4 regions of the Alteromonas sp. 38 genome follow, and region 4 is predicted to be linked to each of the others. Evidence: predicted binding sites of a transcription regulator. Region 4 holds the regulator's gene; each other region holds the start of a gene.
What was found. The regulator sigma-54, encoded in region 4, starts transcription at its own class of promoters, with help from an activator protein. The targets are predictions, from matches to a motif close to GTTGGCACGNNNNTNGNNT.

Region 1 (7,478 bases), 400 kb from region 4:
GAGAGGCTGTGCCAACGGCGCAAGTCATGTTTGTAGCGCTGTACGTGTAGATAACTTCCACCGATAAAATCAGGATCGTTTTCATTTATGATGGCAACCTCTCTGCGTTTCATTCCACGAGGGTTGTCTGCTGCATACAAGTACCCGGTAAGATCGCGACCATCAAGGTAACGAAAACCACGAATTTGTTCTACCATTTCTACGTGTAATCGAAGTAAATCCATGACCTCAATGCCAATAGCATGGCAAATATCTAAACGGTCAGCCCTAATTTGAATAAACAAATCACAGGGCATTGTAGGCGCACTTCTATCTTCACATTGCATATCAGGGAAAGGCATCAGTTCTACTGGAATTAAGCCTGGGTACACTTCAGTCCAATAGCCAGTTCCAATAGCCACAACACCGGTCACCATAGCTTCGTAATGCTCAGACTCAAAGTGTTCGAATATATCTAACACGCGGGCAAGCTTCGCCCTTACCGCCTCACTATCGTCATCAATAACGTTAAGCAGTAAATATTGCGCATGTAAATTAGGTTCTGCGCAAATCCCTTTTTGTGGTTGTGTCATGGGCACTCTTATTGTTATTTAACCATGGCGAACAATGATACGAGTGTGTATTAATAACCCGCAGCTTGTCCATCTTTTCGGCTTTCAGAAGCCCCAAAGTAAACGTTGCGCTTATCATCCCACATAATTGCCTGATAGCCCCCAAAAGCACCAACAACGCGACGCAATGTGTGACCTCGCTCCATTAACTCTCGCTGTACTGTCTCATCAAATCCTGATTCAAGACTGATATAACCGCCATCAAGCATTAACTTGCCTGTTGGCGAACTAGAGCCGCTGTGCAAAATACGCGGAGCATCACCCGCTTCTTGCAAATTCATACCAAAATCGAGCATGTTCACAATAATTTGCGCATGCATTTGAGGTTGAGTACCTCCGCCCATTACACCAAAGCTTAAAAACGGCGCACCATTACGAGTAACAAATGCAGGGATAATGGTGTGAAATGGGCGTTTTTCAGGCTTAAGCTCGTTGAAATGACCTTCTTCTAAGGTAAACATCTCCCCGCGATTTTGCAGCACAAAACCAAGCCCTGGGGGTGTCATCCCTGATCCCATACCGCGATAGTTACTTTGAATTAGCGATACCATGTTACCGTCTTTATCGGCCACCGTTAAATAAACTGTATCACCATCGTAAATACCTGCGTCTACACGTTCTGCGGCTTTATCGCCGTTAATAAGCTGCTGACGTTCAGTGGCGTAATCTTTGGAAATTAACCACTCAACTGGAATGTCGTTAAATGCGGGATCAGCATAAAACTTTGCGCGATCTTCAAATGCTAACTTTTTCGCTTCCACAAAGGTATGAATATACTCGGCAGAATTAAAGCCCATGCCTTCGATGTCATAGCGCTCTAATATATTGAGTATTTGTAATGCCGCAATACCCTGCCCATTAGGGGGAAGCTCCCATACATCGTAGCCGCGATAATTTGCTGATACCGGCTCTACCCATTCTGACGTATGCGACGCTAAATCAGCATAAGAAAGGTATCCACCTTGCGATTTCATATAGGCGTCAATATTTTGCGCAATGTCACCCTTATAAAAAGCATCTCGCCCGCCGGTTGCCATTTTTTCGTAGGTTACCGCGAGGCCAGGATTCTTAAAAACATCCCCTTTTTTGGGGACTTTCCCATTAATAAGAAACGTTTCTGCAAACCCATCGTAATGACCTATTCTTTCGTTGTTCATTGCTAAGTAATAAGCAACCAATTCAGAAACAGGAAAACCATTTTTAGCATATTCAATGGCCGGCGTGAGCAAAGCCGTCATAGGTAACTTGCCAAACTTTTCATGTAGCATAAACCAGCCATCTACTGCCCCAGGCACAGACACTGGCAGTGGGCCAAATTTAGGTATTTGCGCTAAACCTCTATCGTTAAACACTTGTTTGGTCAGCAGCTTTGGAGAGCGGCCCGATGCATTTAACCCAACTAGCTTGTTTTCCTTTGCATCCCACACCATTGCGAATAGATCGCCACCTACCCCCGCTCCTGTGGGCTCAACAAGCCCCAGCATAGCGTTAGCAGCAATGGCGGCATCTACGGCACTTCCACCGCGTTTAAGAATATCAAGAGCCACTTGGGTAGCAAGAGGCTGGCTTGTCGCAGCCATACCATGTTGAGCAATAACTTCTGAACGACTCGCAAACGGCGCGCCGGTAACCCTATCGTACCCATAAGCCATTTGACTGACACACAGTAGTAACAAACATCGCAACAGCATGATTTACTTTCCTAATAAGAGAACAAACCTAATGTAGCATTATTGCTAACTAAGTAAATTATCAATAGTTTAGCGTTATTTTTAACTTTATGAAAAACGAAAAAAGCCCCGCAGATGCGGGGCTTAAGATTGGTGATACAGGCATTATCGTTATTATAAGTAATTTTGCCTGTTCAGACTTCCTTACGTACGGCCGTTGGTGAAGTCAGGATAAGCTTCCAGACCACATTCACTCATATCAACACCGTCGAATTCTTCTTCTTCAGTTACACGAACACCAATAACGGCTTTAATCGCTAACCAAACAACTAGGCTTACTACAAACACCCAAACAAAGATGGTAGCAGCACCAATTAACTGACCCACAATGCTTGAACCGTCGTTAGTGAATGGAACAAGGATAAGACCAAGTAAACCAACCACACCGTGAACAGAGATCGCACCTACTGGATCATCAATTTTAAGTTTATCTAACGCTACAATGCTTAGTACTACTAAGATACCACCAAGGCCACCGAATAAGGTTGCTTGAAGCGGAGTAGGCGTTGAAGGCTCAGCGGTAATTGCTACCAAACCAGCTAGTGCACCGTTAAGGGCCATAGTTAGGTCAGCTTTGCCGAACATAATGCGTGCTAAGATAAGCGCTGCAATACAACCACCAGCTGCTGCGGCGTTAGTATTCATAAATACAATCGCAACCGCGTTTGCACTTTCAACTGTAGCAGTAGCAAGTACTGAACCACCGTTAAAGCCAAACCACCCCATCCATAAAATGAATGTACCTAGCGTAGCAAGTGGAAGGTTAGCACCTGGAATAGCGTTAACTTTACCATCAGCAGTATATTTGCCTTTACGAGCACCGAGTACCAGGACACCAGCTAGCGCTGCAGCAGCACCTGCCATATGAACAATACCAGAACCTGCAAAGTCAGAGAAACCAAGGTCACCAAGGGTGTACATGCCAAATACAGCTTCACCGCCCCACGTCCAAGCACCTTCCATCGGATAGATGAAACCAGTCATTACAACAGCGAATGCTAAGAAAGCCCAAAGCTTCATACGCTCAGCCACTGCACCCGAAACAATAGACATTGCCGTTGCAACGAATACTACTTGGAAAAAGAAGTCAGCAGAAGGTGCATACGTTGCTGCATCTTCAGCAACACCTGTTGCGCCGTCACCCATAATTCCACCTAGGAACGGGCTCCACTCGCCGCCGCCATACATGATGCCGTAGCCGCAAATCATATACATGGTGCTAGCAATGGCAAATAACGCGATATTTTTAGTTAGAATTTCTGTCGTGTTTTTAGCGCGTACTAAACCAGCTTCTAGCATGGCGAAACCTGCCGCCATCCACATAACTAGTGCACCGCAGATTAAGAAGTAAAAGGTATCAAGTGCATACCCGAGTTCAAATGTAATTTCCATTATGCTTTTCTCCGCAAATTAATCGTTTTGGCTTACAACGCGTCTGTGTCTGACTCGCCAGTTCGAATACGTACGGCTTGTTCAAGGTCGTAAACAAATACCTTACCGTCACCAATCTTGCCCGTCTTGGCTGCGCCAACGATGGCTTCTACCAAGCGATCTACCTGATCGTCCTGAACTGCAATTTCCAGTTTGACTTTAGGTAAGAAATCCACTTGATATTCCGCTCCGCGGTAAAGTTCAGTGTGTCCTTTTTGACGTCCGAAACCTTTCACTTCGGTAACGGTTAGACCGTCAATTCCGATTTCTGAAATGGCTTCACGAACATCATCTAGCTTGAACGGCTTGATGATAGCTGTGACTAGTTTCATGAGTTGCTCCAGTTTTTTAATGGTTGTTTTGCACATTTCGTGTCTTGTACAGGGAAGTAAACCAAGAGATGTGCCACAAATATTTAGCAAACAAAAACAATAAGTTAACTAAAATGATGTGCATTTTATTTACATTTAACGCACAATATTGGTGCATTGCGCCATCAATGCCCATTTTTGGAGCGTGGTGAGGTAAAATAACTGAAATTAGCGATGAAATTAGGATGGAACTAATTAGTCACGAAGCAGGTCAGTTAATAGGTATGACAAATATCACCCCTTCCATAGAGCTCAACTATGCGCCTGAACGTGCGCAGTTTTTTCGTGCAAGCAATAAGAGAAAACTCGCAAAAGGCTTACTTATCTCAACCCTTTTACACCTGATTGGGTTAGCAATAGTCATTTTCTCCACAACATTTGAAAGCGGCGTAACACCTGTACAAAAACCTGCTCCCATTAGTGCAACCTTGTATTTCCCGCCCGTTAGCGTAAAGCAGCCTGTTATCAGCCCAGCTGACCAGGTAGAAGCTGAGCCGAAGGTAGACGTTACTCCCCCCCCTGAAAATGACGCTTCTGCAAAAGACACTTCCAGAATAGACAAGCCGATTGCAACCCCACGCACATCGAGTCCTTCAGTGGAGGAAAATCCAGTACAAGAAACTCAATTACCAGAAAAGATGACTATTGATAGCAATGCGACCAACAATGATGCCGCAGTTAGGAACCAAAAAGCTGGTAGCTTAAATTTATCTCCTCGGGCAGGTGCCGCCCAATTTTTCAATCAACGAGAGCAGGAAGTGGTAGCTGAAGAAGGTTTGCGAGCTGCCAAAGCCCATAGACAAAAAATACAAAGCCCTGACCTTGTTGATACCAGAAAAGGCGAAGAGGATAAAAGCTTTGATGCAAGACCAGTGAAAAAAGTAAACTGCTCTGGTACAACAAATAAAACCCTTACTATTTTAAGTGGTATTACGGGCGGTACGCTTGAGTGCAGCAAGGGCAGCGATTATGAGCGTTTCATCGATGAACGCGTCGCTAAAAAGCCATCGAAATAACGAATCAAAAAACTACGCTACTGCGCGCTTGCCACTCGCCGATGTCGACGTTTTATAATTAGCGCAGGTACAGCATTGCTAATTACCGCGCCCAGCATAATAAGTGCAATTGCCATTGTAATTGCGCCAGACAGTGTACTTATTCCAAATAGAAATAGTGCAATACTGGAAATGACTGGTGTGGCAAAGCTTAGGCTTGCTAACAACTGGCGATTACCAAATTTAAGCCCAATATCCCATAGGTAAAACGCGCCGCCTACAGGCCCCAAACCTAATAATATGGCACTTACCCAGACGGTAAATGAAAGGTCCCAATGGCCTGACTCAAGGGTTAAATGGGAACCCAGCGCCAATATTGCTACTGCAATCGATATCCAGCCAATGTCTTCAACATCGCTTTTAGTGCCAGCCATAAACCACGAATAACCCGACCAAATTAAGGCGCAAATAAATGCCAGCCCATAGCCTAGTGTATATTCGCTGTTAAAGTGAATGCTTTCACCCCCTGTGACTAAAATTCCGCAACCAACAAACCCTAGTGCCCCCCCTATCACGGCAAACGCCCGTTGATGCGCATTAGCCACAGCAATACCGAGCAGCAGTGGCCAAAGGTAGGCAATAAGGCTTGCTTCGATGGGCGGTGCGTAGCGAAGGGCAAGGAAATAACAAAAGTGAAATCCAAATAGACCACAGGTAGCCACTATCCATTGGGTAAGTGTTAATTTAGGCAATTTGTATAAAGATTCTCGCTTGATTAGTCGCTTTATAAAAAGCAATAAAGCAGAAACTGAAAAGCAGATGAAAAGTAACTGGAAAGGCGGCACTGACGATGCGTAAACACCCAATACAGCTAATACGCCCCACGAAATGATGGCCACAAGCCCTATAAACGTTGCCATTACTTGCCTATTGTTAAAAGTTAAGAAGCCTAAGCATAACCGTAATTGTATATTCTATCTGTGCAGAAAAGGCGGTGTGGTTGATTTAAAAGCCTGATTTTCAGTTAAACTTTGCTGCGTTAATGAATACTACGCTTTCAAATATTTTGCGGGCAAATACTACTCGAATAAATACTTAGCTAATAAAAGGGACTGATCATAGTTACCTTCTTGGCTATCGACGTTTAAAGTGTGAGGGCGGCATGCCCAGATGCTGTTTAAACCGACGGGTAAACGCAGACACATCGTCATACCCCACGCTTGCAGCCACCGCAATAATAGGCATATCTGTGTTGCTTAGTAAGGCCCGCGCTTTCTCCATGCGCACATTAATAAGGTATTCCCTTAGCCCCACCCCAGTAGCGGCTATAAAGCGCTTTTTAAATTGTGTTGCGCCCACACAGGCAATGTTAGCAAGCGACGTGATAGTGTGTGGATAGGCGACATCTTGGTGAATGCAAGAAAGCACTGGAGCAATACGTTTATCGGTGGCAACACCGCGTTGCTGTTGAGCTAAAAGTGCCGAGAACAAACCTAGCATGGCATCATTTTCATCATAAGTTATGTGATGTGTTAATTGCACTTCAACGTACGCTAAAAACGCCTGCATGGGTGTGCTTATTCGAAAAATGGGAGCGCCTTTAGCGGATAAGGAGCCTTTAGCGGGTAAAGAGCCTTCTGCAAATAAAATGCCGCCAGCAATATTGCCCGGCACCGATTGCAAGTCCGCTACAATGAATTTCGCCAGCTCATCGGCAGTAAAGCCATGAATGAACCCAGGCGCGATACAAATACCCTCTCCTACTCCTACACTGCCACTAAAATGATCAAGCGTTATATCGATATGTCCGTTAAGTGGTAACACTAACTGGTAATAGTCATGAGCATGCATGCACATAGTGCGGGTATACGAACGAATAGATAATGACGGCTTCACGTTACCTCACAGGTATGCATAGTTGCTTTAAATTAACCACCCCCTGTTAAACGTAATTGGGGCACAAAAACTCAATATATTAAAAATTAGCTATTACTTTTTATACCTTAACATTGCCAACCTATGACAGTGCAACGTATGCTGCATTTTTGGTTTTTTAAAGGAATGTGATGTGGCCGCTGCGAACTTATTAGCCCTTCTCGATGATATCGCAACATTGATGGATGACATTGCTGTTATGTCGAAAGTGGCAGCAAAGAAAACTGCTGGAGTACTGGGTGATGATTTGGCGCTTAACGCTAACCAAGTGCAAGGGGTGAAAGCTGATAGAGAATTACCCGTTGTTTGGGCAGTAGCGAAAGGCTCATTGCTAAATAAAGTTATCTTGGTCCCTGCCGCCCTCCTTATTAGCGCTTTTGTGCCCTCGTTAATCACGGTACTTCT
Region 2 (7,478 bases), 1.9 Mb from region 4:
CCTTCGGGTGATAAGCGTGTAGCAGCAATAAATAGTGCGGCACAAGCACATAAAGTTGCAGGAGTAGATGCGGTGATAAACGATATGCATTATATGGGAAGTCACTGGCTTGGTAGCTTTGCCACCTACTTAGAAACCCAACGTGGACTTTGAAAACTAATGTATGCCAACAGCATTGGATGAAGCCATTAGCGTGGGGGTGAACACCGTTAGCGCTTAATGAAGGCCTCAAGACTCCGACCTTATGGGTAACTTTTGCCTATTAAATAATAGTAGTGAGGATAGGATTTAGAATAAGGATAAAATTAAGGGCACAAACCTTGAACCGTTAAAAAATAGAAAAATGAACGGCACAGAGTTGGCGAGCTTAGATGCTCGCAAACTCACTAGTCGCGACAGCATACTGTGTTTGATGGTGAACTAAAATATTCTTTGCGCGGCCAATTAAGTCATCACGCTTAAATGTCCAATTTCGTAGGTCTGCCTGCTTCGCCTCTGCAAGATAAAACTCGATACGAGTTTTACGTAATAAATCACGCTTTTGAGATACATCGAACTCGGTTTGAGCAAGTATGCGCTCTATTTTTACAATAGAGGCGTGATGGGATTTGTTTGAATCATCAGCGTTAGCTTTACCTACATAAGCCATGTTATTCGTTAACACACCTGCAAGCACAACCAGCAGAGAAATTAAGACACCTGAAACTAACCAATTTAATACTTTCATCATTCACTTCCTTTTACATCTAACTTGCGATTATCCATGTAAGAACGCGATGGTTCTAAATGACTACTGCACGTTGTAATTTAAAAAAATCAATTACAAGTTGTATTGCACATTGTGTTCCAAATTTCTTACTGCCACCTAATTACGGCGAGGAGTATACGCAGCAACGGATAGGAAGAAAACCCGACAAAGGTTGTAAGACAAAAGTTGTAAAGTAGATGGGAAAATACTACATATTGCCGCGAAAAAACGGGATATTCAAAAAAGACGTTAAATTCACTTCTTCACTCAATACAGAGTGTTATTGTAAAAATATAGCATTTACTAGACGTAAAAAAGGGGCCAATTGGCCCCTTTCACTTTACCGATAACGGCTTAGTTTTTCATTGCTGTTTCAGTAATGACCTGCAAATTATCTTCAACATTTTTCACATCTGACGCGTTTTTCGCTATTTCGACAGCTAGCTGACGCTCGGCATCTGAATCTACGTTACCTGTTAGCGTAACGTTGCCAGCTTCAACATCTACATCGATATCAAAACCAGAGATGTCGCTATCCATCAGCAGACGGGTTTTAATTACGGTAGCAATTTTGGCATCAGTAAGTGTACCTGTTTGCTCATCGTATTCTGACTCAGCGTCATCTGACATGTTGCTTGCCATTTCGTCCATGTCTTTCTCTTCAATAACAGAAAGCTGGTTATCTACTGACATAACACCGTCGATATTTGATACTAGCTCTTCCGCTAATTTCTTATCAACTGAATGATCTACTTTACCTGTTAGAACAACGTTTCCGTTGTTTACATCTGTATTGATATCGAATGAATCAAGGTTGCCGTTGAATAGTAACGTTGCTTCGGCTTTGCCGTCTATCCACGCATCCTTAGCGCCTTTTTCCCATTTGTTATCTGTCTCCATGTCACCAGCAAATGCTGCAGTTGTCATCGAGGTCGCTACAAGTATAGAAAGTAATGTACGTTTCATAACAGTTCTCCTTTGTTGAAACTCGTAGTAGGTAATGCGAAACCCGAGCCAACATAGCAAGCAACTGATTAATATAGATTTATATGAATTTTGTTCGAAAAACACTTATCAACATTCCTGCAAACTTTTCGGTCTATGAGCATTTTTTACCTACATCTTGCCTAACCGGAACGAAAATTGAATATTCATTAACCAATATACATATTATTAATCGAGCAATAGCTATGCTTGTCTTGTTTTAAGGGTTTGTGGGCAAGTCAATAACGCGAAAAACAAATTAGTCAGGAACGACAATGAATATTTTACTGAACACCATGGCGATATTTCTTATTGCTGTCACTTTAGCGCCATCACTACCATCGAAACATTGGCTCGTGAGGGTATGGGAATTTCCACGGCTTCAATTGCTAGGCTTGATGGTGATGGTAATAATTGCTCGAGGCGTTATGTATCCATCTGAGCTTTCTGGATTTAACACACTTATTACCGCCGTGCTTTATATCGGATTAATAGCCTGCGCTATTTACCAGGCTATTTGGATCTTGCCTTATACGCTCTTTTACAAAAAGGAAGTGGTTAAAGCATCTTCTCAAGATGCCGGTGAGAGTATCAGTATTTTGTCGAGCAATGTCTTTATGCCTAATGAAGATTACGACAAGCTACTGAAGCATGTACGTGACACCAATCCAGACTTTGTCGTTACCCTTGAATCTAATAAACGCTGGGAAATCGCTTTGTCTGCGTTAAACGAAACTCACCCTCACCAGCAGCATTGCCCGTTGGAAAACTTATATGGCATGCACCTTTACAGTAAATACCCACTGAAAACCGCCAAGCTGAACTACTTAGTTGAAGATGATGTGCCCTCCATGCTTGTCACCATCGATATGAAGGGACAAGATGTGATACTTTACTTTTTACATCCGAAGCCACCTAGCCCCACAGAAAACAAATCGGCTAAGCCCAGAGACGTAGAACTCACTATGGTAGGCGATGAAATAGCTAAAAAGCACGGGCCTATTATTGTTGCTGGAGACTTGAACGATGTGGCATGGTCGCCTACTACCCGAAAATTCAAAAAAATAAGCGGTATGCTGGACCCAAGAATTGGTCGCGCATTTTTCAATACGTTTCACGCCCATTACCCGCTGATTAAATGGCCACTGGATCACGTGTTTCATTCAAGTCACTTTATGCTGGAAGATATTAGAAAGCTGCCTGATATTGGCTCAGATCACTACCCGCTACTAACGCGATTGAAATTGAAGCCAAAAGCCTGATCACAGAAAGTAAAAAGCCGCTATAAAGCGGCTTAATATTGAAAAGCACTAGGCAAATACACGACTAGGTGGGCACATGATGTGCGGGAGCTGACCTCACCGCTTTCGTATTATGATTGACACACCACATTACGCTTTCACACGCCTCTTCACGACGTTTAAAGTGAGCGAGCCCAATAAGCTTATCTTCCCGCGGCCACACCGCTTGTTTCAAAATAGCGGTGTCAGTTTCGCTAAGTGCGCTGGTATCTAAACTCATTTCAACCGCTTTTTTATTGGGTTTGATCAGCGACGGTTGCGCATCGGTGATAATGCTTTTTTTGACGCACACATATTCACGCAGCACGGGATCTCTAACCACACCAATATATTCATCATCACAAATAATGGCCGGCCACCCTTCAGAGATTCGGCTTTGCCAGAACATAACCACAGTGAAGGCAACTAAAACAAACAAGGTTAAACCAATAAACTGACTGTCTAAATCCGGCGCAACAGACACAATTATTCCTACTAACGCAGCAAACAATATCCATCCACCAAATACCCTTCGCATGGCATTGGGCGAAATACCAGAAATAACACTAACCTGTTTTAACTGGCTTTTGTCATAGTTGCGAAGTTCAACTACCGATTCAGAGTTCACAACTCTCTCCACTTGATTTTTACTCACTTTATAAATATCTAATTACGCTCACAAGTGAACCATAGTTTATTATACTAATTACGATTTACGCTGACTTAGGAAGTTCCGTCGACAATTGACATATTTCAAAGTGCATTGAGTCTGCAAGGTTATCTTGCTGACGACGTAATTTTGCTAAGATTACAGCCGGCTCTGGCTCCCCAAAAAAGAACCATTCCGCAAAGCGCTTTCCAAGTCCCCCACTCCGTAGCTGATAAACATGCACTACATAGCGGTAGCCATTTACATAAGCATCTTGGTAAGCACGGCTTTCATCTACTGATGTCAAACCGCCTCTTGGGTAAATGGCAAAGCTTTTCACCCCCGCTCCTCGTTTCGTTAAAAACGATATTCCTGCTTCAGTCACGCGCTTGACCGCAGCCTGCTTAAGGGTCTCTAGCGAAATATGCAAATAAGGCACATCAATTTTACCAAACAGCCGACATGCATTTGGACACCCAGGCGCTAACCCCACAGAAAAAGCGGTGTGGTTACGTCCTTCCCAAGGGCGGATCCATACGTAAGGGCTAACGTGAACATAAAGTTCAATGCCATCACATTGGATGCTAAATACATCGGGAACCTCTGAATTTCTGGCGTTTACTAGCTCGTTAAGGCGCTCGTCACTGTATTGCATACACGGCCTCCATTAAGATGCTTTAAGCTAATGCGCGGTGAAAAAACGGATAAAAAAGCGCACTGTAAATACTAAGCTTAATAATTGAGGAGTATGACATATTTGGTATTTTTTTGTTAGAGCGTTCTGTAATAATAAAGCAAAAACTGGCGGTGTATATTCACACTGCCAGCTTACATTTTTAGACGGGTATAAAAATAATAGAGTGAGGAATTAACGCTGTTCGCGATGGTTTTCAGGAACCGCTACTAATTGATCCTCAATTAATTCGCAGGTACCTTCCACACTCTCACCACGACGGGTTTCAAAAGAGATTTTATCTCCCTCAGATTTATCTTCACATGCTTCAATAGCTTCGGGTGGTGGACCATTTGGACGCCCCTGTTGGGCGAATGCACTTAAACTTCCTGTGATAAGCGTGGCAACGAATACAAGCTTTAACAATTTCATGAATTTCCTAAGAAGATTAATTAACTCACATTCAGCATACGCGTCAAATGTGCAGATTCTGTGTAAGAAGCATGTAGAAGTAACGGAATTAAAGCAGAAACAATTGCTAGCAAGGCATTAGCATAGATATACTCAACATAATGAAACTATCCCATAAACTGCTTGTTATTCTTGTTGGCTTTACCTGTGTATCTTTGTCGCTTTCGCTAGCACTCGCACGTTGGAGCTTCGAGCAAGGCTTTAATGAATTTATTCAAAATCAGGAGCGAGAGCGTCTGAGGAGTTTGAGTCGCGTACTTATTGCAGAATACAGCAGCAATAATAACAGTTGGGATAACATTCAAATAGAGAGTGTAGCGCCTACTGGCATGCCCCATCGACGCCCTGGAATGCGACCTCGACCTGGTGGCTTCCCTCCCCCTAGACATCAAATTGAAGATGTATCTGTCGGTCCGCCCACACTACTTATTGATGCTTATGGAAACATTATATCAGGGCAAAGTTCGTATGCAGACGAAAACGAACGAAATGAAGTGAACGTAAAACTTGAATTGAACGGCGAGCTCATCGGTCAGCTTACCAGTTACCCGCCTAAGACACCTGATTCTGATGTGGCTCGCGCTTTTTCTGAACAACAGCTGCAAGCCATTATCCTTATAGGCCTACTGTCGCTTATTGCCTCGCTTATACTGGCATTAGGCGTTACGCCGCGCATGCTAAGCCCTTTTAAGGCAATATTACAAAGCGTTAAAGGCCTAACCGCCCATCAGTATAAAACCAACTTGCCAGAAAACCGTCCTGATGAATTTGGCGAGCTGATGCGGCACATAAATACATTGGGAAATACCCTTGAAGCGCACAAAAATACTAAAAGCCAATGGCTAGCTGATATCTCTCACGAACTCCGTACGCCTCTCACCATTTTATCGGGCGAAATTGAATTGATAAAAGCAGGAATTCGACCACTTGATCAGAAACAACTGGCCTCGTTTGACCAAGAGGTCACACGCTTGTCTTTATTGGTTGAAGATTTATACCAATTATCACTGTCTGATATTGGCGGGCTTTCTTATCATTTCTCGTCAGTGGATTTGAGCCAAGTAATCGTGCAACAAAGCGAAAGCCTGGCGCATATTTTTGATACAAAAGGGCTTACCTTCACTTGTTTCTGCCCACCCAACATCACCATTAATGCCGACCACCAGCGCTTGAAACAGCTTATGCTCAACTTGTTAGTTAACGCATGTGAGTATACCGATGCACCAGGTACCGTGGAGGTAGTGGTTTCAGAACAACCTTCCTTTATCGTTATTATTGTCCAAGATTCAGCGCCAAGCATCGCGAAAGAAAATGCGGCGGCATTATTTGAACCTTTGTTTAGAGAAGATGCCTCACGTAGACGTCGAACACAAGGTGCTGGCCTTGGTCTATCAATTAGTAAACAAATTATTGAGGCCCATGGTGGCAAAATTAGCGCGTCAGTTTCGTCACTCGGCGGCGTTAAAATTACGGCAGAACTGCCCAAACATTTCACTACGGATAATAACTAATGACACCGCACAAACACGTACTCATTGTTGAAGATGAAGATAAAATTGCGCAAATTTTAGTTGAATTTCTTGCTTTGGAAGGATTCACATCTACCGTATTGAATGAAGGCACACATGTGGTTGATACGGTAAAAAAGGAAGTACCGGCAGCCATTATTTTAGATAGAATGTTACCCGGAGTGGACGGACTCACCATTTGCAAATCGTTGCGTAGTTTTTCTATGGTGCCCATTATCATGTTGACCGCCCGTGTCGATGAAATAGACCGACTTATTGGTTTAGAAGCAGGTGCTGACGACTATGTTTGCAAACCTTTTTCAGCCCGTGAAGTCGTAGCACGGATACAAGCGGTATTGCGGCGAGCCACGCAACAAAACCAAACCGAGTCGTCATCAGAAAAGCTCACTTTTCGCCATATCGAGTTGGATATGTCTCGATTTGAATGTGCCGTGGATGGCAACATTATTGAGCTTACACCGGTAGAATTTCGATTATTGAAAACCATGATGACAAAACCTGGCGTGGTCTACTCTCGAGACCAGCTAATGGAGCTAGGCTACGACGACGGCAGAGTGGTGAGTAACCGCACCATCGACAGCCATATGAAAAACCTTCGTCACAAGTTAGCGACGGCTGAACACACCAGCCCTATTCATGCGGTATACGGCATAGGCTACAAAGTACAGTAGCCTCTGATACATCTTCACTAAAGCCTCTTTAAACCTGCACAGAAACTGCACATTTTAGCGATAGCCTTTGATTTGGTATTTCGATAAGCATTCGAACATAAAACACAATTCTGAGGCTATATATGAAGACGTCATTCTACGCACTGCTCATGCTCGTGCTGCTGGGCGCATCAGCATGCTCTGATAGCGATAACTCCGACAACACTTCCACGACACAGGATAGTGATACGTCTACTGACTCAGATAGCGATAGCGACTCAAGCAATAGTATTGTTGGCGCAAACCCTGACTACTTTCTAGCTGCGGGTTTGGCCGAAACTATTACGACTACGTCTTGTACACTTACCGATGGAACCTCTACCGATTGCTACAAGGTTGTTATCAACGGCGCACCAGCAAATGCAGACATAGGGCCGTTCTGCCCGTCTACTATTACTGACGATGCAACCCAAGGCGGAATATGGTTCGATGGA
Region 3 (7,478 bases), 2.2 Mb from region 4:
AATTTAAAGGTATTTTTAGCTAACTTTTATAGTCCCGATGTAGTACCTAGCTCAGCGTAACTCGTTTACCTTACAACTAAAGTAGGTTAAGTTTGTTCTGATTGGTTTCTTTTGAGCAAATTGAATACATGTTGAAGCAATTTTATTTGGGCGACTGGCAAGTAGAGCCAGCATCAAACACCCTTATATTAGGTAAAACGAAGCGCACCGTTGAACCCAAAGCAATGGACGTTCTATTGCTATTGTGTCAGCAAGCGGGTGAAGTGGTTAGCGCCGACGACATTATTACCCAGTGCTGGCCAGACGCGCCCGTTGGCGATAACCCTATTCATAAAACCATAACCCAATTACGTAAAGCATTAGGTGATAAAGCCAGTGCCCCTTCTTTTATAGAAACCATACGTAAACGAGGTTATCGGGTTATTGCCGATGTTCAGTTTTTAGAAGATGAACAAACACGTGCCGCCGAAACCGATTGGCAGGGTCAATCTCCGTTCCCTGGCTTAACCGCGTTTACGCAACAAGAAAGCCAAGTTTATTACGGTAGAAATGCGGCAGTAAAAAATTTACTGGCTAGGCTTTCGGATCAATTTACCAAAAAACGCCCTTTTACCCTTATTATCGGCCCTAGCGGTTCAGGTAAAAGCTCGTTAGTGCACGCAGGTTTATTACCTAGGTTATTAAACAACAAGGGCGCCAATGGTGTTCATGCCATCGATTACGCCAGTATTGATATTGCAGATATTCAGACGGCACAGATTGTGGAAGAACTTGCCGCCTGTATGTTAGATTGGGATATCAACGATGCCCCGTTGTTTGAAGGGGAAAGTGCCGATTCATTAGCGGCAAAACTGAAACGCGACCCTAAGCCGGTTATTCATTTAGCGAAAACTAAACTTACAACTGCAAGCCAGTACAATAACGTCGCTTTCCCTTGCTATGTAATAGTACTCGATCGCCTTGAAGCCTATTTGGCCACTAACCATGTTGATAGTACCCAAAAGGAAGCGGTGTTTACGCTGCTTGAAGCATTAGCAGAAAGTGGATTCATTTTAATGCTTTTAGTATGTCGGAATGATTTTTACCATCACTTAGCTGCCTACCCCACCCTAATGAAAAATAAAGAGCGTGGAGCACATTTCGACCTTACGCCCCCTTCGGCCAGTGAATTAAGCCAAATGATACGCCTTCCAGCTATTGCCGCAGGGCTAGAGTGGGAAGAAGATAACCATACCGATGTTACGTTAGACGACATTATACTTACCGATGCCGCGGCAGAACCCAACTGTCTTCCATTATTACAATACACCTTACAAGAACTGTACTTGCAGCGAACAGCCAACTTGCTGCAAGTTAGTACCTACAAACAGTTGGGCGGTATAGAAGGCGCAATTGGCCACAAAGCTGAACAGCTTTACCAACAGATGCCGGCGTTAGTGAAAACTGCACTCGACCGCGTGCTTCCTCTAATTGTAACGCTTACCCAAGATGGCAGTAACTTAACCAGCCGCACCGCATTGTGGAGTGAGCTTAGTAACGATAACGAGAAAAACTTTGTCGAGCTAATGGTAGAGCATCGGTTATTTGTATCGCACCTTTATCAAGACAAAGCCTGCTTTAAAGTGGCGCATGAAGCCGTCCTTAGGCGCTGGCAGCGAGTACAAGGTTGGATTCAACAACACCAAAGCGCGCTGGTAAGCAAAGGCAGATTAGAACAACAAACCAAACAATGGCTGCAAGATAACAAAAGTAAGGCGTTTTTACTTACACAAGGTAAGCCCTTAACTGATGCTTTGGCGTTAAACGCCGACACTAGCTTAACACTGACGAATGACGAATTAGCGCTCATTCGGGCGTCACAGAAAACGGTGCAACGCAAACGGGTTATTCGCGGGGTTACCTTTGCAGCCCTTGCTTGTTTAACCGTAGTTTCATTTGGTGCCATGCTACAAAGTCAGCAATCGCAACAACTGGCCGAAAGGAAGCGATTAGAAGCTGAAAATTTAATGGGCTATATGATAGGTGACTTTGCCAATAAACTACGTAGCGTAAAACGTATGGACTTATTGGAAGGTATCAGCGAACAAGCACTGAGTTATGTTGAACAAGCTCAGCAAACGAGTGAATATGGATTTTTTACCATTAGCCCGCCAAAAGCGAGTTTCGAATTGCGTTTTCAACATGCGCTTTCACTGCAAGCTATGGCAGAAGTACGATTTTATAGAGACGATGTAGCCACCGCGAAAGAAGCTTACGAAGAAGCCGATGTACATATAAAGGCGCTGTTGAGCGATGCACCCAATCACTTCGAGCTACTTAAAGCGGCGGGGGCAAACGCATTTTGGTTGGGCCACATTGCTTATAACGATGGTTTGATGGACATAGCCAGAACGGCATTCGAGCGTTACCTAGCTTATAGCGAACGTATGCTAGCAATAGCCCCAGACAATACTGACGCTATGCTAGAAGTGGCCTACGCACAAAACTCTTTGGGCTCTCTTGAATATGAAAATTTTGAATTTGGTAAGTCGATTGAATACTTCAGTGCATCACTAAAGCTCAAACAATATATCGCTGAACAAAACCCTGATGATCTTGATGCTCAACTTTATGCTGCCGATACCCTGTCGTGGATAGCGTCGGCTACTGTTCATACTGGGGAATATGAAAAAGCTTATGGATTGTACGAGGATGCTGAACAAGCTTTTGAAGATATATATATACTTCATAGTTCTAATGCTGCCGCCATTGAACCTTATGTTGCAGTTCTTGTTCAAAAAGCGCTCTTAGCTAAAAAGTTAATGCTGAAAAAAAACTACGGCACAACACTAGAGAAAAGTTATATAATTGTAAAACAGGCGATCTCGCAAGATATTAACAACAGTGAATGGCAATTGGCTTTTTTTCGTATAGAAGCACTTTTACTAGTAAGTGATTCAAGTTTTAAAAGCTCTATTGATGCTCAGCAGGTATTAGCCAAGGTAATTGCATCTAATGCAGAATGGATACTTTTTCCCTTAATTGAATACTTTCAAATGAATTCGCACTGGGAAATTATTACTCAAATTCAAAAATATATACGCTCAATTACCCCAGAAATTATTGAGTCTTCATTAAAATCCCGTGAGCCAAGCTTTACAGAATATAATTTAAAAACAAAAAAAATATTATCTCAATTTATTAGAAGTGAAAACATTTTTACCGATGAGCGCAAAAGTTTACTTTGTCATGAGCTTCAACTTACCACATCGAAAATCGTCGAAAAATCTTATCACCCCGATGCAATTTTACCGCATTTTTTTGCGAGTCAATGTACTAACAATACTTCTAAAATAAATGGTACTTTGAAAGCTCACGCAAAAACTTTGACCAAACCTTTCTACTTTGATTATTTATAAAAGGAATAAAATATGTCTAATCCAACACCGATATTTCAGTTTATGGTTTCAGTATTTACGGACGAAACTCCACCTCGATATGCTATTTATGATACCTCAGGCAACCCTGCAACAGGTAATGTAACAGTAACTGAGTCCAGTAGCATGATAATGTATACTTTGAAGAAAGAGTCTAGCGATTTACAATTCGTGGGCCCAGTCATATCTGGTGATTTAGATAATGACTTGACTTACAGTATAACTGAAGATGGGCAAACTATTATCTTTGTAGATTCAGACTCAGCAACAGAAAGTATTTGTATGAAACTAGTTACAGCACCTAAGTCGAGCGTTTATACCAGTCAAGATCCACAAATCATTAATAAACAGAAAAATTAATTTTATAGAATTGGCGGCTGTTAGCTGCCAATTCTGGTTTAAAATGCGCTTTAATATCTGAGGACTTACTTAAGCCTCCCTGTTTTTATTCTATACACCAAACAATACTGATATAGTTTTTATGCGCTAAAAGTAGCGTGTTTATTTTTTAATTTTTGAAGGGAATAAAAATGAAGTCAATATATAAAAATAGTAAGACATTGCTTAAGCCATTGTTTTTTTTGCGGTACTACTCTCTTTCTCAACGTTAGCACAAGAAGCCACATCAACAACAAATTCAACTGAAACGACTAATACGGCCACCTTTACCTTACAGCTTTGGGCACCGGATGAAGTGCCGCCTGCCGATGCCAAACATGTGGAAATTGGTGAAGGCTATTACTATCGCTACACACCCGAAGCAGTTGCATTTGATGGCAATACTAATCGTAAATTGAATATCGAATTTTCGTCCGCTTTAAATGACCGTTACGCCTTTCGTTGGGTTACCGCAACCAGCCCTGGTGATGTAACCTTAGAAGATAAGACCGATGCCAGCATACACATTGGTGTTGATGACGGTAACGACGTGGCAGACGATATTTATTTAGAAGTATGGGTTTTCGATACCCAAACCGGCGAACGGTTCATGTGTGATCCACAAATTATAAATAGAAAACCAGTTTAAAAATTTAGGGCTTCGTGAGGAAGCCCCATTCTATTTCACAAAAAACAAATCTGATCTCTTCCCTGAGACTTAGCCTGATAAAGCAATGTATCAGCCGCGTTCAACAAACCTTCTTTTGAACTGTAGCGGTTCTCCATTTGCGTTGCCACACCCATGCTTACTGTTAACTCTGATTCTTGCGATAACGCAAACTGCCTGGTACTTAATTGCGATATATGTCGCTTAATACGTATGGCTAACAATTGGGCGGTCTGTGCTGAACATCGGGGCAACACTAAGGCAAACTCCTCACCGCCATAGCGTGCGGCTAAGGTATCGCGATTAGGAAGGCTTAACGAAATAGTTTCCCCTATTCTCTTTAAGCATCTATCCCCCGCTATATGGCCATATTGGTCGTTGAAGTCTTTAAAGTGGTCGATATCAATAAATATAATACTTAGCGGTACATCGTCTTGCTCGCAAAGATCCCACTGTTTATCAAGGTATTCGGCAAACCGATGACGATTAGCTAGCCCTGTTAAATAGTCGGTATTAGCTTTGTGTAATAGAGAACCGTACTCTGCCTTGTGAAGCGTAAGGTCGCGGAGTATGCAAAGATACAATGTATTCGCCGATGAGAATGCTTCTGGTAGCGTTGATATCGACATTTCAACACACACATGTGTTTGGTTGTCTTTGTCTGCTTGAAGGTTAACTTCCATAGGAGGGGCGGAAATTAAACCTCTTTGGCCTGCATCTAAGCTCTCAATAACATAAGTTTGTGACTTACCCGTATCATCTATAACTAGCTCAAGTAAATTATGCCCTAGCAGTTTGTCTTTTTCTATTCCCAGTAATGAGGCGGATGTAGAGTTAAGCATTTCAATAGTGCCGTTAACATCTATAACGACAACTGCTTCATTGAGAAAATTAATCATGCGCGAAAGTGAAGAATCCTGGTAAAAGTTAAAAAGCTTCTCTGTGGGTTTTTTATTAATATTTTTACTAAGCATTGTTGAAAACATTCCTTATCCCCTAGCTTTGGGCCGTATTGATTGAACAAAGCTTACGGATAAATCTCAAATTAAACCTTCTGGTTACCTTACGAATTAAAACACTGATTTAATTGAAAATTTCAGAGTCAGGAAGGTTAAATCTCGAACCAATTAAGAAGGGAATGGAGCTTTTAAGCGGGAATGTCTGAGCTATGTAACACAGTGCATATATTTCACAGCTTGTGTCTTTTTAACACTTTATTTACCTATGTCGTTCAGGCAAATAAATAAAAGTGCATTTAAATCAATATATTAACGTTTGGCACAAAGTATGAATAATAAATCAGGAATGAAACAGTGTGATTTACTAAACAGGAATAAAGATATGTAGGAGTAGAAGTACGGAAATACCTTCGTGCCTTTTAGATTGTCGTCAATACCGTGAACAGTTTCGGCATTCACTTCTCATATTTAACCCAAAGCATTACACATGCAAAGAAGGAATTTATTATGAAAAAGCTAACGTTAGCAATGGTTATTGGCGCAGTAATGTCTACTTCCGCGTTCGCTGCCCATCATGAATCTAGAATAACCTCAGACTTTGAGGCACTAGATGCAAATGGCAACGGCATGCTTTCCAAGGAAGAGGTTAAGGGAAGTATTACTGAAGAGACTATGTCTAAAATAGACACAGACAGTGATGATAAGATTAACCGTTCTGAGTTTACTGACTACATTAAGGCGAAACCTGAAAGGTTTACTGACGAATTAGTGGTTAAAGAAAAAACAAACCACGATTGTAAAGCCAATAGCGCGCACCAACCCATGGACGAGAAAGAGGCTATGGGAACAGGTGGCGATGTGATTAGCGAAGCAAATAAAGAACTCCGCTCTGAAACGAAAGCCAATGCAAACCATGATTCAATGAGCAAGACATCCGCTATGGCTAAACAGGATTCCATGGGCGCAGATGGCGATGTAATTAGTGAACAAAATAAAGAAATGCGTTCTGAAATGAAAACTAGCGACACACAACACTCAATGAAACATGGTGATGCCATGGACGAAACGGGTGCTGTGATCAGTGAAAAGAACGAAACATTACGTACAGAAGTTACGGATGCTGCGAATATGCGATTCGATGAAGCCGATGCTAATAAAGATGGTGAACTATCTAAACGTGAAATTGAAAACGCAGGTATTAAAGGTGATTTCATGACCATGGATAAAGATGGCAACGAACTTATTACTCGTATGGAATACCGTAGATATTTTGAAGAAATTAAGACAATGGGCCAGTAATACTAAGCCTAATAGTCGCATAGTTTAAGCCCCGCCCTGCGGGGCTTTTTATTGCCTGTTCACTTTCTTACAGGCATAAAAAAAAGGGCTATCCGTTAGGATAGGCTTCGTTGTGAAGCAATCGTTGTGAAGCAATTTCTTCGAATGGGATTGCTTCACAACGAACTATGGCAGTGTGGAGGGCCACCCCTTCGCTAATAGGTTTCACTTCTGAGTTCGATGGCTCATATACCACGGGGTGCAGAATCATGATGCTTTTTTGGAATGAGCGCGCAAGGAGGACCTGCAGTACGCTCAGTTTTTTACTACGGCGTAACTGCTAATATTATTTTCTATTAGACATAAAAAAAGCCCTTATCATACGATAAGGGCTTTCTTCGAATGGGACCTGGCAGTGTGCTACTCTCACATGGGGAAACCCCACACTACCATCGCCGCTAATACGTTTCACTTCTGAGTTCGGAATGGGATCAGGTGGTACCGTATCGCTATGGCTGCCAGGAAAAACTGGTTGCAAACGTTTGTTTGCGTAATACCGACTTATTTAGTCCATATTACTTTAATAATTAACAATTTAGGAATTCTGATATTCACGTAATCAATCTTTGAGCACTGAGTACTACTACTCTCGTTGCTTTAATTAGCTTTGTCTTACAACACTCAAGATAAAAAGCCTCTTGGGCGTTGTATGGTTAAGCCTCTCGGGCAATTAGTACAGGTTAGCTTAACGCCTTACAACGCTTCCACATCCTGCCTATC
Region 4 (7,478 bases):
ATACGTACAGCGTTTATAGAGATAAACCTGTACACTAAGCAAATGACATCTGATCAGCCCGTGGAAATACGTGGCTTACAATATGTGATTAACAGCAATGGGTTTAACGCCAACTTGCGTACCCAGGAATACGAGTTAATAGACCATGTACAAACCATTTATTCGCCTAGCCACTAAAGCATTAGCGACCAGCCTCGCTGTTAGCCTTTTCTCTACTGTGGCTTTAGCGGCTGAAAGCGACTTCAACAAACCGATTAAAGTTGACTCTAAATCGCAATTTGTTGACGGTAAAAACAAAACTTCATTGTTTAAAGATGATGTACGAATTACCCAAGGTTCTTTGGTGATAAATGCCGATGAAGTTGAGGTTATTGCCAGCGAAGGAGATGGACGAGAGATATTTGTTGCTCGCGGCAAACCTGCCAGCTACTCGCAAAAATTAGAAGATGGCGCCCCCGTTACCGCCAAAGCCAACGAAATACGCTATGAAGTGGTAAATCGAACTATTTCTTTACAAGGGAATGCAGAGCTACAGCAAGATACCAGCAAAGTACAAGGCGACAAGATTACTTTCGACATGGTCACGGAACAATTGCTTGCAACAGGCGGCGAAGACGGTGAAGGTGGTAGAGTAACTACGGTATTTACGCCTGAGGCAATACGTAAAGCGTCATCGAATAACGAAGGCGATAAGGCGGACGGCAACTAATCATGGCAACGTTGAGCGCACAGAGTCTTGCAAAGGCGTATAAAGCCCGTCAAGTGGTTCGCGATGTAAGCTTATCAGTTTCGACTGGGCAAATCGTTGGATTACTCGGCCCCAATGGTGCCGGTAAAACCACAACTTTTTACATGATTGTAGGCTTAGTACCCCTTGATAAGGGCAAAATCAGTATTGATGACAGCGAATTAACCCATGAGCCCATGCACGAGCGTGCACGACGCGGAATTGGGTATTTACCGCAAGAGGCCTCAATTTTTAGAAAATTGACGGTGTTTGAGAACATCATGGCTATCTTACAGACCCGTAAAGGGTTGAGTTCAGCGGAACAAGAACAAGAAGCCGATGCGCTACTTGATGAATTTAATATCAACCATATACGTAATAGTACGGGTATGAGTTTATCCGGTGGTGAACGTCGCCGGGTAGAAATCGCGCGAGCATTAGCCGCTGATCCGCAATTTATTTTGCTTGATGAGCCATTTGCTGGTGTTGATCCTATATCGGTTAATGATATAAAGAAGATCATTCAACATCTTCGTGACAGAGGAATTGGAATCCTCATCACCGATCACAACGTAAGAGAAACACTGGATGTGTGTGAGAAAGCGTATATTGTGAGCCAAGGCGAACTCATCGCGCAAGGGACAGCAGAACAAGTTTTAAGTAATCAGAAAGTAAGGGATGTATACCTAGGAGAACAATTCAGGCTATAGTTACTGTAACCGAATTGTCATTTTCAGTTTTAAGCACGGGTATATTCACAACAAGAGTTTAAAAATAAGACGTAGATGAAACCATCTTTACAGCTAAAGTTCAGTCAACAACTTACCATGACACCGCAGTTGCAGCAGGCAATCAAGCTGCTGCAGTTGTCTACGCTCGACCTGCAACAAGAGATTCAGGAAGCACTAGACTCAAACCCACTTTTGGAAGTTGAAGAAGGCGGCGATGACCATCCTGTTGAGAAAAACAACATGGACGGCGACGACCCTTCTGTAGAAGCTGCTCCTACTGCATCTAGCGATTCGTTAGAAGCAGGTGACGCGCTTGAAAAGAACGACCTTCCCGATGAACTGCCAATCGACAGTACGTGGGATGAGTATTACTCGGCCTCTTCTGCTCCCGCCCCTGGTCCATCAAATAATGATGACGACCAACTGTTTCAGGGTGAAACCACCGACAATATTCAAGACCACTTGCTATGGCAAATGCGGTTAACCCCGTTTTCGGATACCGACCGCGCCATTGCTACCGCCATTATCGACTCAATCGATGAATCTGGTTACCTGAACGTCCCCATCGAACAGATTTTAGAATCAGTGAATTCTGACGACGTAGAAGAATTGGTGGAAATGGACGAAGTTGAATGTGTACTCAAACGTATTCAAATGTTCGACCCTATCGGTTCAGGTTCGCGTACACCGCAAGAATGTTTGCTTGTACAGCTTCGCCAGTTCTCAGACGATACGCCATGGCTTGCAGAAGCAAGACAACTTATCAATGAGTACTCGGACCTACTTAGCAGCAAAGACTACCGTACGTTAATGCGCAAGAGCCGTTTGAAAGAAGATCAACTTCGCGAAGCCATGCGCTTACTGCAAACGTTGAATCCTCGTCCAGGTAGTGCATTAATTACCAAAGAACCGGAATACGTTATTCCTGATGTTTCGGTAAACAAGAAGAATGGCCGCTGGGTGGTAGAACTTAACCCCGATAGCTTGCCAAAGTTAAGCGTAAATCAGCAATATGCCGCTATGAGCAGACGCTCTAAAAACAGCAGCGATTCGCAATTTATTCGCTCACATATGCAAGAAGCCAAATGGTTTATAAAAAGCCTTGAATCAAGGAACGACACCTTGATGAAAGTAGCAAACTGTATTGTGCAGCAACAAATGGGCTTTTTCGAGCACGGCCCAGAAATGATGAAACCAATGGTGCTAAATGATGTCGCAGAAATGGTAGATATGCATGAATCCACCATCTCACGTGTCACCACGCAAAAATATATGCATACCCCACGTGGCATATTTGAGTTGAAATATTTCTTCTCTAGTCACGTAGCAACGGAATCTGGTGGTGAGTGTTCATCTACCGCTATTCGCGCACTAATTAAAAAGCTTGTGGCTGCGGAAACGCCCAGCAAGCCATTAAGCGATAGCAAGATTGCTCAATTGTTGGCCGAACAAGGCATCAAAGTTGCCCGGCGGACAATAGCAAAATACCGGGAATCATTATCGATTCCGCCGTCAAACCAACGCAAAAGCCTTATTTAAAGGCCTTGATAATTTAAGGAAGACGAAATATGCAAATCAACCTTACCGGTCATCATGTCGAAATTACTGATTCTTTGCGTAGCTATGTCGATACTAAGTTCAGCAAACTAGAGCGTCACTTTGATCACATATCTAATGTGCATGTCATCCTGAACGTCGAAAAACTTAATCAAAAAGCCGAAGCCACCATGCACCTCAGCGGAGCAGAAGTGTTTGCTTCATCACATAACACCGACATGTATGCGGCGATAGACAGCATGATCGACAAGCTCGACAGGCAAGTTATCAAGCATAAGGAAAAGCTGAAAAAGCACTAAATATTAGTATGGAAATTCAAGCCATAGTAAGTTTGGACCGCACCGAGTGTGCGGTTCAATGTAACAGTAAAAAACGTATTCTAGAGATTATTAGCGACATTGCTGCTAAAAATAATCCCGACATCGATCAGGCCACAGTGTTAAATAGCCTACTCGCCCGTGAACGAATGGGAAGTACGGGTATTGGCAATGGTATTGCATTGCCTCACGGTCGATTACCGGGCTTAGAACACGTTATCGCCATTATTGTAACCAGCAACCCTGCCATCGATTTTGATGCGCTTGACGATCAGCCCGTAGATATATTCTTTGCCCTGTTAGTGCCTGAAGAGAAAACAGAAGGTCACTTACAAACACTTGCTACCGTTGCGGGAAAACTAAGTGATAAAGAAACGGTGAAAGCCATTAGGCGGGCCTCCACCAGTGACGACATTATTACGGCTTTAAGCTAATAAAGCACAGCACCATATTTTAAAAGGGAGAAATGCAGGTGAAACTGATTATTATCAGTGGTCGATCCGGTTCGGGAAAATCAGTTGCACTACGTGCCCTTGAAGATTTAGGCTACTATTGCGTAGATAATATTCCGGTTAACCTTCTCCCTACCCTTACTCATACCGTGGTTGATGAATATGACCAAGTCGCGGTAAGTATCGATGTAAGGAATCTGCCAAAAAATCCAGCGGACTTGGTAGAGATTTTAGATTACCTACCCTCGTCTTGGTCTATGACCATTGTGTATATTGACGCCAGCGACGATGTGTTGGTGAAACGTTTCAGCGAAACCCGCCGATTGCATCCGCTAGCTAAGCTCAACAAATCTTTATCTGAATCGATAAAAGCCGAATCAGACTTACTTGCGCCTATTGTTGAGCGCGCCGATTTGTATATTGATACGGATAAGCTCACAATTCATCAACTCGCAGAGCTTATTCGCGAGCGAATTCTAGGTAAGAAAAGCTCTCGGCTAGTATTGGTCTTTGAATCGTTTGGCTTTAAACACGGCATCCCCAAAGACGCCGACTATGTATTTGACGCCCGCTTTCTCCCCAACCCACATTGGGAGCCCGATTTAAAACACTTAACTGGCTTAGATGCCCCCGTAGAAGTATTTTTAGGTTCCCAGCCTGTTGTAACCAAATTCATTTGGCAAATTCAGAACTTGATAACCACATGGTTACCTCACTTAGAACGCAATAACCGTAGTTATGTCACCATTGCGATTGGTTGTACCGGCGGTCAGCACCGCTCAGTATTTATTGCTCAATCGTTAGCGAAAACCTTTGGCGAAATGCATCCCGATGTACAAATTCGCCACCGCGAGTTAAATCAGTAATGACCATCGAAAAAACACTTACCATAGTCAATAAATTGGGCTTACACGCCCGCGCTGCCACACAGTTGGTTCAGTTAGCCAATCAATTTGATGCAAAAATAGTGTTGGTGAAAGGCGATAAGAAAGCCGATGCTAACAGTGTGCTGGGCTTAATGATGCTGGAAAGCCACCAAGGTGAACAGGTGAACGTTGTGGTTGAAGGTAATGATGCCGAAGCAGCATTAAACGCCATTGAAACGTTAATTGAAGGCCGTTTCAACGAAGACGAGTAATGCTGCACTCGCCTGTGTTACGATTTTCGGTATAAAGCCGCCTATAATTTCACCACATAGCCCGTAATTGTCTGTCGTTACTGCGCTTTTGTCATGACAGCGTCATGGCAATTGCGATATCCTACCGTTATAGAAAATTCCATTTTTAGGCGAAAGCAGTGGCAGAAGCACTGGTCTCAAAATACGTACAAAGCCAACTTCGGGCACTTAATGGCGCGTTAAATAACGGCCAATTTGTTTCTGTACGTAAGCTTCTGCTGGAATTACCCCCTTCTGATGTTGCACATATTCTCGAATCTAGCCCAAGCCGCACCCGAGATGAACTGTGGGAGCTTATTGATGGTGATTTCCACGGTGATATTCTAGAAGAACTCTCTGACGACGTACGTAACGGTATCATCACCAAAATGCTGCCTGCAAACGTCGTAGACGCGTTAGAAGAAATGGATACCGATGACTTAGCGGTTACCCTTAGCAGCCTTCCAGAACCAGTGCTGCAAGACATTCTAGAATCAATGGATGCACAAGACAGACTTCGTGCAGAGCAAGCATTGTCTTACGGTGAAGAGACAGCCGGCTTCATCATGAACACCGACACGATAACCCTTCGCCCTGATGTGACCATTGATGTAGTACTTCGTTATATTCGCCTTAAAGGCGAATTACCTAAAAACACCGATACCTTTTATGTAGTAAACCGTACTGATAATTTAGTCGGTATCGTACCGGTAACGCGATTACTCACCGCTGAGACTGAAGCCAAAGTATCAGATGTCATGGATGAAGAATCTGAAGCGATTCCTGTGCATATGCCAGATGATGAAGTGGCGAGCTTATTCGAACGCTATAACTGGCTATCAGCCCCTGTCGTTGACGAGAAAAACCGCCTAGTAGGGCGTATCACCATAGATGATGTGGTAGATATTATTCGTGAAGATGCCGAGCACTCTATGATGAGTATGGCGGGTTTAGATGATGACGAAGACACTTTTGCCCCTGTGCTTCAAAGTACCAAACGACGCTCTGTATGGTTGGCAGTAAACCTGGTTACCGCGCTAATGGCAGCCATGGTAAGCGACTTGTTTGAGGCCACACTGAGCCAATTAGCCGTACTCGCCATACTGAACACCATAGTACCAAGTATGGGCGGCGTAGCGGGTAACCAAACCCTTACGCTTGTTATTCGTGGTATGGCACTGGGTCACGTAAACGCCAGCAACTCCCGATGGTTAATAAGCAAAGAAATATCTATTGGCTTCTTAAATGGGGCCATTTGGGCAATATTAATTGCTTCGGTAATAGCGCTTTGGAAACAAGACTACATGCTAGGCATCATTATCGCCTTCGCCATGTTGGTTAACATGATAGCCGCAGCGCTAGCAGGCGCTACTTTGCCGCTCATCATGAAACGTTTGAAAATAGACCCTGCACTAGCAGGAAGCGTAATACTCACAACCATCACTGACGTGGTGGGTATATTTGCATTTTTAGGTACTGCGACCCTGTTTTTAATGTAATACCGTGACAATCGCCTACGAGTTGTTCTAAAGCTATTTAGCTTGGCATCATGATGAATGCCACCACATCATTTTGATAATCACCGGTTGTTTTATACTCTCTATACCCTTTAGACACGGCAACACCTATTGCGTATTTCTTACCTTGGTAATTTGTAATTCGAGAGTCTTTTTCGCCAGTTTTTAAGCCTAAAAGTGTGTCGTCTATCTCGATAACCTCTCCCACCTGCTGAGGGCTACCTTCTGTAGCAGAAATAATCATCCCATCACGCTGACAAAACATGCCAAAACAACCCGTTACAGTATACCCGCTTTCATCTTTAGGTAGCGAGTCGTTTAACATTTCAGTGAATTGTGGCTCACTGTCAAACACAATTCCTATACCGCCAACCACATTATTTCGTTCTACACTAGTGATTGACGCGTTGTAGATGTAGGTGTACTTATCATCATACTGCGCGCTAGGAACAAATTTCGACACCGAATATTTTTGTGAATCAGCACACTTTAACGCATCGAAAGCACCACTATGAGTATCAACTTTTTCTCCCACAACCGATGTATGTTTGTTGTTGGATACCGCGATAATAATGCCATTTTTGTCATAAACATATAAATTGGCATAGACAGTGTATAGGTCATTAATGTATCGAAGAATATTTGCAATTTCTTGTTGAGCATCAGGCACAATAGTTGGAAGTTGCAAATACTGACGGAATACTGTGGTAAGCGCCCACCAACGACAATCGTTCGCTCTTTCGTATAGATTTCTGTCCATAATGTCTACCGCTAAGCTAGCGCAAAACCTCACGTCAGCAAGCCGTGCGCTCAACACAGTAGATTGTAGGTTATCGATAGAATCAGAAAAAATTAACGCTATGCTCTCGCCGGTTAATCTTATCTCAGATAATACAGGCATGAATTCAACAGCATTCTTACGTGCCGCAGCAATAATGCCATTCAAGACGACTAAACTCAGATCGTCATTAATTAACATGGATGTTTTAAATATTTGCTTTAAATCATCAGAAAAGAGTTG

Region 1: the regulator sigma-54 is predicted to act here: its motif matches at 4,164-4,182, upstream of glnK (P-II family nitrogen regulator).
Region 2: the regulator sigma-54 is predicted to act here: its motif matches at 1,749-1,767, upstream of FLAVO9R_RS12090 (BON domain-containing protein).
Region 3: the regulator sigma-54 is predicted to act here: its motif matches at 5,736-5,754, upstream of FLAVO9R_RS13155 (EF-hand domain-containing protein).

What each region holds. Positions count from the first base shown of each region.
Region 1 is NZ_LR733300.1:426,976-434,453, reverse strand. It holds gene FLAVO9R_RS01815 (Dyp-type peroxidase) at 1-572, opposite strand, end outside; gene ggt (gamma-glutamyltransferase) at 623-2,302, opposite strand; gene FLAVO9R_RS01805 (ammonium transporter) at 2,486-3,733, opposite strand; gene glnK (P-II family nitrogen regulator) at 3,766-4,104, opposite strand; gene FLAVO9R_RS01795 (hypothetical protein) at 4,329-5,159, shown strand; gene FLAVO9R_RS01790 (DMT family transporter) at 5,177-6,058, opposite strand; gene FLAVO9R_RS01785 (AraC family transcriptional regulator) at 6,273-7,034, opposite strand; gene FLAVO9R_RS01780 (DUF808 domain-containing protein) at 7,207-7,478, shown strand, end outside.
Region 2 is NZ_LR733300.1:2,780,059-2,787,536, forward strand. It holds gene FLAVO9R_RS12080 (DUF2891 domain-containing protein) at 1-153, shown strand, start outside; gene FLAVO9R_RS12085 (hypothetical protein) at 368-730, opposite strand; gene FLAVO9R_RS12090 (BON domain-containing protein) at 1,103-1,714, opposite strand; gene FLAVO9R_RS12095 (endonuclease/exonuclease/phosphatase family protein) at 2,008-2,994, shown strand; gene FLAVO9R_RS12100 (hypothetical protein) at 3,059-3,640, opposite strand; gene FLAVO9R_RS12105 (hypothetical protein) at 3,726-4,316, opposite strand; gene FLAVO9R_RS12110 (hypothetical protein) at 4,530-4,766, opposite strand; gene FLAVO9R_RS12115 (ATP-binding protein) at 4,907-6,316, shown strand; gene FLAVO9R_RS12120 (response regulator) at 6,316-7,005, shown strand; gene FLAVO9R_RS12125 (YHYH protein) at 7,128-7,478, shown strand, end outside.
Region 3 is NZ_LR733300.1:3,022,073-3,029,550, forward strand. It holds gene FLAVO9R_RS13135 (nSTAND1 domain-containing NTPase) at 129-3,398, shown strand; gene FLAVO9R_RS13140 (DP-EP family protein) at 3,411-3,776, shown strand; gene FLAVO9R_RS13145 (hypothetical protein) at 4,111-4,443, shown strand; gene FLAVO9R_RS13150 (GGDEF domain-containing protein) at 4,479-5,435, opposite strand; gene FLAVO9R_RS13155 (EF-hand domain-containing protein) at 5,928-6,719, shown strand; rRNA gene rrf (5S ribosomal RNA) at 7,106-7,221, opposite strand.
Region 4 is NZ_LR733300.1:830,637-838,114, reverse strand. It holds gene lptC (LPS export ABC transporter periplasmic protein LptC) at 1-177, shown strand, start outside; gene lptA (lipopolysaccharide transport periplasmic protein LptA) at 146-709, shown strand; gene lptB (LPS export ABC transporter ATP-binding protein) at 712-1,437, shown strand; gene FLAVO9R_RS03560 (RNA polymerase factor sigma-54) at 1,513-2,997, shown strand; gene hpf (ribosome hibernation promoting factor) at 3,027-3,314, shown strand; gene ptsN (PTS IIA-like nitrogen regulatory protein PtsN) at 3,323-3,766, shown strand; gene rapZ (RNase adapter RapZ) at 3,805-4,650, shown strand; gene FLAVO9R_RS03540 (HPr family phosphocarrier protein) at 4,650-4,922, shown strand; gene mgtE (magnesium transporter) at 5,081-6,439, shown strand; gene FLAVO9R_RS03530 (cache domain-containing protein) at 6,477-7,478, opposite strand, start outside.